2 regions of the Pseudomonas lundensis genome follow, and region 1 is predicted to be linked to the other one. Evidence: riboswitches for the same ligand, from Rfam matches in the RefSeq annotation. Region 1 holds a riboswitch; the other holds the start of a gene.
What was found. A riboswitch is a leader RNA that binds a small molecule or an ion and turns the genes downstream of it on or off. The one in region 1 is predicted to bind cobalamin.
Positions count from the first base shown of each region.

Region 2: linked by a shared signal. The riboswitch ahead of cobO (cob(I)yrinic acid a,c-diamide adenosyltransferase) and the one ahead of cobW (cobalamin biosynthesis protein CobW) in region 1 are both predicted to bind cobalamin.

Region 1 covers NZ_CP062158.2:2,722,524-2,725,931, reverse strand. Annotated here, with positions in the region: gene IF654_RS12640 (amidase) at 40-1,620, shown strand; cobalamin riboswitch at 1,665-1,864, shown strand; gene cobW (cobalamin biosynthesis protein CobW) at 1,957-3,024, shown strand; gene cobN (cobaltochelatase subunit CobN) at 3,028-3,408, shown strand, end outside.
Region 2 covers NZ_CP062158.2:1,355,702-1,359,109, reverse strand. Annotated here, with positions in the region: gene IF654_RS06630 (cobyrinate a,c-diamide synthase) at 1-759, opposite strand, end outside; gene cobO (cob(I)yrinic acid a,c-diamide adenosyltransferase) at 770-1,381, opposite strand; cobalamin riboswitch at 1,464-1,706, opposite strand; gene IF654_RS06620 (PQQ-dependent sugar dehydrogenase) at 1,831-3,138, shown strand; gene IF654_RS06615 (C40 family peptidase) at 3,214-3,408, opposite strand, start outside.

The DNA.
Region 1 (3,408 bases):
TCGCGCGCTCGGCCCTGAAAACAACAATAAATTCGGAGAATGACTGTGCAAGAGACGCCTGTGCTCACTGACGAACTGCCAACCGCTGTCGGCTGGCCGCGCCGCCACGTACTCAAGGCCGGGGCCGTGGCAGTGGGGGCCGGGTTGCTGGGGCGCTTTGCCCAGGCGGCTGACAGCCCGGCGTTGTCCCAGGCCGATTATGTGCAGATGGACGCCTGGCGCATGGCGCAGGCCGTGCGTCAGGGCGAGGTCAGCCCGCAGGCATTGCTGGCAGCGGCCATGGCCCGTTGCGATGCCGTCAACCCCAGGGTCAAGGCGGTCAACCTGCGCCATGACGACTACGCGCAGGCGTTGCTCAAAGCGCGTGAGGCCAGCGCCACGTCAACCTCCGGCAGCCTGGCCGGGGTGCCGATTCTGATCAAGGACCTCAATACCTACCTGCAAGGCACGCCCACCACCCATGGCTGCCGTCTGTTCAAAGATGCCGCTGCCGCGCCGCATACCAGTACCCTGATTGCCCGTTATCAAGCCGCGGGGGCGGTGCCGTTCGGCAAGACCACCTGCCCGGAGTTCGGCTTGACCACGACCACCGAATCCCTGCTGTGGGGGCAAACCTGCAACCCGTGGAATCTGGCCATGAGTGCCGGGGGGTCCTCCGGCGGTGCGGCCGCAGCCGTGGCGGCCGGGATTGTGCCCGTCGCCCATGCCACGGACGGTGGCGGTTCAATTCGCATCCCGGCCTCTTATTGCGGGCTGGTGGGCCTCAAGCCGGGCCGTTACCGTACGCCCAGCGGCCCCGGCAAGTTCGAAGGCTGGTTCGGGGCCAGCGTCGGCAATGTGGTATCGCGAAATGTGCGGGACATGGCGCTGTTTCTGGATGCCGGGCAGGGCCATGAAGCCGGGAGCCCGTATTGGACCAAACCGCTGGCACGGCCCTACGTGGACGAGTTGCAGGCCGCGCCGGGACGTTTGCGCGTGGGGCTGGTGCGCGAATCGCTGACCGGTGCGCCGCTGGACCCTGAAGTGGCGCGGGTACTCGACGCGACCGCTCAGCGGTTGTCGGCGCTGGGGCACGACGTGGAGCCTGTGCGTTTGCAGGTCGATCCGCGGCAATTGTTTGGAGCCCATGGCGCGGTGATCGGTGACGCGCTGTTGACCTTGGTGCGTGACCGTGAGCAAGCGCTGGGCCGCAGTGCCACGCCTGAGGACCTGGAACGCATTACGCAAGTGGTGTTGGGCAACGCGCAAAAAGTCACGGGCGAAGCGTTGTATCGCGCTCGCCAGTCGTTTGAGTCGATTGGCGGCTACATGGAAGACCAGTTCCGCCAGCTCGACGTGATCCTGTCCCCGGTCACGGCCAACGTCACCCCGAAACTGGGGCTGCTGAGCCTCGACCAGCCTTGGGACAGTTACGCCCACAACGCCATGGGCAGCGCCGGGTTTACCGTGCTGGCCAATGTCAGCGGGCAGCCCGCCATCTCGCTGCCCGTGGGCATGAGTGACACCGGCATGCCGATTGGCATGATGCTCACCGCCCCGATGGGCGGGGAAGATGTGCTGCTGCGCCTGAGTGCGCAGCTGGAACAGGCGCACCCGTGGGCCAAATTGCCGACCCTTTGATCCACCCGCCCGCGTCTTGACATTGACCTGTTACAACGCACTGCGTAGCCTTGCGCGTTCGAGGTTCTTCGCCACGCGAAGCTAAGAAGGGAACGCGGTATGCCGCGGCTGCCCCCGCAACTGTAAACGGTCAATTGCCTTGCAAGGCCACTGCTCCAGGGAGCGGGAAGGCGCAAGGAAAGACGCAGCCCTCCGGCTGCTGTCAGCCGTAAGCCAGGAGACCTGCCTCGTGAGCGTTTTTTACTTCAACCGGGCGGGGTGATCCGGTGGCGAATACGGCCGTGCAGCGTGTGCGGCCTCGTCCCGTATGCCCGCCGCTTTGCCAAAGGGCATCCGATGAAAACACTGGCCAAAACCCCCGTCACCATCGTCACCGGCTTCCTCGGTTCGGGCAAAACCACCTTGCTGCGTCACATGCTGGACAACGCGCAGGGCCGTCGCATTGCCGTTATCGTTAATGAGTTCGGCGAGCTGGGCATTGATGGCGAAATCCTCAAGCAGTGCTCTATCGGGTGTACCGAAGAAGAAGCCAATGGCCGCGTGTATGAACTGGCCAACGGCTGCCTGTGCTGCACCGTTCAGGAAGAGTTCTTCCCGGTGATGCGCGAGTTGGTGGCGCGCCGTGGCGACATCGACCACATCCTGATCGAAACCTCCGGCCTGGCGCTGCCAAAGCCGCTGGTCCAAGCCTTTCAGTGGCCTGAAATCCGCAGCGCCTGCACCGTAGACGCCGTGATTACTGTGGTCGATAGCCCGGCCGTGGCCGCGGGCACCTTTGCCGCGTTCCCGGACCAGGTGGATGCCCAGCGCAAACTCGACCCGAACCTGGACCACGAATCGCCGCTGCATGAGCTGTTCGCCGACCAACTGGCCAGCGCCGACCTGGTCATTCTCAATAAAGCCGACCTGATCAGCCCTGAAGACCTCGCCAAGGTGCGTCTGGAAGTGGCAGAAGAACTGCCGCCTGCGGTCAAAGTCATCGAAGCCAGCAGCGGCCGTTTGCCGCTCGACGTGTTGCTGGGGCTGGGTAACGGCTCGGAAGCGCACATCGACAGCCGCCACAGCCATCACGATCATCACCATGAAGGCGATGACCATGACGACCACGATCACGACGCGTTCGACTCCATCTCCATTGAGCTGCCCCAGGCCGAAGAGCGCGTGCTGCTCGAAGCCCTGACGCAGTTGGTGATCCGCCACGGCATTCTGCGGGTCAAGGGTTTCGCCGCGATTCCGGGCAAACCGATGCGCCTGTTGATTCAGGGTGTGGGCACCCGTTTTGACAAACATTTCGACCGTGCCTGGGCGGCGGATGAAAACCGCGTCACCCGGTTGGTACTGATTGGTCAGGACCTGGACGCCGCGCTGCTGGAATCCACCCTGCGCACTGCGCTGAGCGCTTAAGCCATGCATTTGCTCAGGACCCAGCCCGGTGGCTTTGTATCGGACGACAACATTGCCGACCTGGGGCAAACCCCCGCCGAGCTGGTGATCCTGTGCAGCGGCGACTCCAGCCTGGCTTTGCTGGCCGAAGCGGCGCAGCAATTGCCCGACGATTACCCGAGCCTGCGTCTGGCTAATCCGATGCAGGTTCAGAATCATGCCTCGGTCGACCTGTATGTCGACCAGGTGCTGCAACACGCCAAGGTCATTCTGCTGTCGTTGCATGGCGGGATTGGCTATTGGCGCTATGGCATCGAACAACTGATGCAATTGGCCGAGCGCGGCGTGACCCTGATCCTGGTGCCCGGCGACGATCGTCCCGACCCTGAACTCAGCGCGCTGAGC
Region 2 (3,408 bases), 1.4 Mb from region 1:
GTAGGTAAAGGCGAACGCTTCATCCCGGGCCACGGCAATCCGTACGCCCGCCAGCAACGGCTCGACCGTCACCGGCGTCGGCGCGGCGAATTCAACAGCGGGTGGCAGCGCTACCTCGCAGGTGCTGGCCAGCGCGTCGGCTGCGGCATCCAGGCGGGCGTCCAGGTCATTCAACTCGCTGGCTTGCACCAGCCCCAAGTGACGGCTCGGCAACTCGATGCCGGTTTCCCGGGACAACGCGCCATACCAGCGCAAGCCTTCGGTCAGGCTGCCTTCCAGCAATTGCGCGTGACGCACCGTGCCCACCCGGTTGGCCAGCACCCCGGCAAAGGGCAGGTCCGGCTGGTACCGCGCAAGCCCCAAGGCCAGGGCACCAAAGGTCTGGGCCATGGCCGTGCCATCGATGACCCCCAGCACCGGCACCCCGAAATGACGGGCCAGATCTGCGCTGGACGGGGTGCCATCAAACAGCCCCATAACCCCTTCAATCAGGATCAGGTCAGCTTCGCCAGCGGCCTCCCACAGCAAGCGCCTGCTTTCCTCTGCGCCCACCATCCACAAATCGACCTGATACACCGGCGCACCGCTGGCGCGCTCCAGAATCATCGGGTCGAGGAAATCCGGGCCACATTTAAACACCCGCACCTTGCGCCCCTGATTGCGATGCAAACGGGCCAACGCGGCGGTAACGGTGGTCTTGCCCTGACCGGAAGCCGGCGCGGCGATCAACACCGCCGGGCAATGACGCGACTCTCTCATGCTTGAACACTCACAATTCGATGCCTTTCTGGGCTTTGATACCGGCCTGGAACGCGTGTTTGACTACGTTCATTTCCGTCACGGTGTCGGCCAGGTCAATCAGTTCAGGTTTTGCACCGCGCCCGGTGACCAGCACATGCTGCATCGGCGGGCGGGCTTGCAGGTCTGTCAGCACCTGATCCAGGTCGAGGTAGCCGTGCTTGAGCGCAATGTTCAGCTCATCGAGCACCACCAGCCCGATGGACGGATCGCGCAGCATGTCGCGGGACACTTCCCAGGCAGCCTCGGCCGCCGCGATGTCGCGCTGGCGGTCCTGGGTTTCCCAGGTGAAGCCCTCGCCCATCACGTGATAGCGCACTTGCTCCGGAAAGCGGCGGAAGAAGCGCTCTTCACCGGTGCTGTTGCGGCCCTTGATGAACTGCACCACGCCGCACTGCATGCCGTGGCCCATGGCGCGGGCCAGCATGCCGAAAGCCGAGCTGCTCTTGCCTTTGCCATTGCCGGTCAAGACCAGCAGCAGACCACATTCATTGGGTGCGCTGGCGATGCGCTCGTCCATGACGGCTTTTTTGCGCAGCATGCGCGCCTGATGACGTTCGTCGCGTTCGGGGGATTCATTCATGGCAGCTCTCCGTTGGGGCTGAAAAAAGCAAACGGGAGGCGGGGGGAGATTTAACAACAGCGACACACCGTCGCCCGCCGCGAGGTGCTGGATGGATCAGGCCGGTCTCCGGGCTCATGAGCGGGCCGCCTGCCTGGCAGCAACCCTGACCGCGCGCCTTCCCGTGTACAGACACAGTGGCACTCAGCGCGGTGTTGACTCATTTACCGTTGCGGGGGCAGCGCCGGAATCGTGAACCTGGCGCACTGCGCCCTGCCCCTCACCGGCTTCCCTGTTTCACCCTGCCAGCCCATGGCTGCAGAGCACCTGAAACAAGCGGCGAAGGTTAGAGGGTTGGGGGTGGAGCGTCAATTAAAGGAAGCGCTGACCTGCACTTCAAAACGGCATTGCCCTGAACCTTTGCACGACTAGGCTTCTCTATCACTTACACCCCACTCATGGAGATTCACATGCTTAAGCGCCAGCACGCTGTTGTCATCGTACTTGCAGCAGGGTTAGCCGCCTGTGGTGAGAGTTCGACCTTGCAAGTGGCGGATGGCACCGGCCCCTCGCCCAAGCTGCCTGAGCCCAACAAGACGCTGATTCCGACGGTCAATATCGCACCCGCCGTGGGATGGTCTCAGGGCGCCAAGCCGATTGCCGCCGAAGGGTTGCAGGTCAGCGCCTTCGCCGAGGACCTCGACCACCCGCGCTGGCTGTATGTGCTGCCCAACGGTGATGTGCTGGTGGCAGAAACCAATGCCCCGCCCAAACCGGACGACAGCAAGGGGATTCGCGGCTGGGTGATGGAAAAGGTCATGGGCAAAGCGGGCGCGGGCGTGCCAAGTGCGAACCGGATCACCCTGTTGCGCGATGCCAATCACGACGGCATCGCTGAAACCCGCAGCGTGTTTTTGCAGAACCTGAATTCGCCGTTCGGCATGGCGCTGGTCGGCAACGATCTGTATGTGGCCGACTCGGACAAGCTACTGCGCTTCCCCTATCAGGCCGGTGCCGACAGCATCAGCGCCCAGCCGACCAAAGTGGTCGATCTGCCGGGCGGCCCGCTGAACCATCACTGGACCAAAAACGTGATTGCCAGCCCCGATGGCAAAAAGCTCTACGTGACCGTTGGCTCCAACAGCAACGTGGGCGAGAACGGCATGGATAAAGAGGAAGGCCGCGCGGCGATCTGGGAAGTAGACCCGGCCACCGGCAGCCACCGGATTTTCGCGTCGGGCTTGCGCAACCCCAATGGCATGGACTGGGAACCGGCCACCGGCAAGCTCTGGACCGCCGTTAATGAACGCGACGAGATCGGCAGCGACCTTGTACCGGACTACATCACTTCGGTTAAAGACGGCGGTTTCTATGGCTGGCCCTACAGCTATTACGGCCAACACGTCGACGTCAGGGTCGACCCGCAAAACCCAGAATTGGTGGCCAAGGCCATTGCCCCCGACTTTGCCGTCGGCCCGCACACCGCGTCATTGGGGTTGAGTTTTGCCGATGGCAGCAAGTTGCCAAACTTCACCGAAGGAGCGTTTATCGGCCAGCATGGCTCTTGGAATCGCAAACCCCACAGCGGTTACAAAGTGATTTTCGTGCCGTTCGCGGATGGCAAACCAACCGGCATGCCGATGGATGTCTTGACCGGGTTCCTCAACGCGGATGAAAAAGCGATGGGCCGGCCGGTGGGCGTGGTGATCGACAAACAGGGTGATCTGCTGGTGGCCGATGATGTCGGCAACAAAGTCTGGCGCGTGTCAGCCAAGTAAGGGGCTTTCTGGTTGCCCCGATAAAAAAAAGAGAGGCTGTGCAATCACAGCCTCTCTTTTATTCAACAGTGCCGCTTATGGATTGCGGGCCAGGTGCTGCTCGGTAGGCAGTACACGCTTGGCATTCAGATAGGCTTTTTGCCAGTAGGCTTTGGACAGGCTGTCGAGCTTGACCGTACCGCCCGTGGCCGGCGCATGAACGAAGCGCCCTTCTCCCACGTAAATCCCCGCATGACTGACCTGCGTCCCGCCACTGGTGGCGAAGAACAG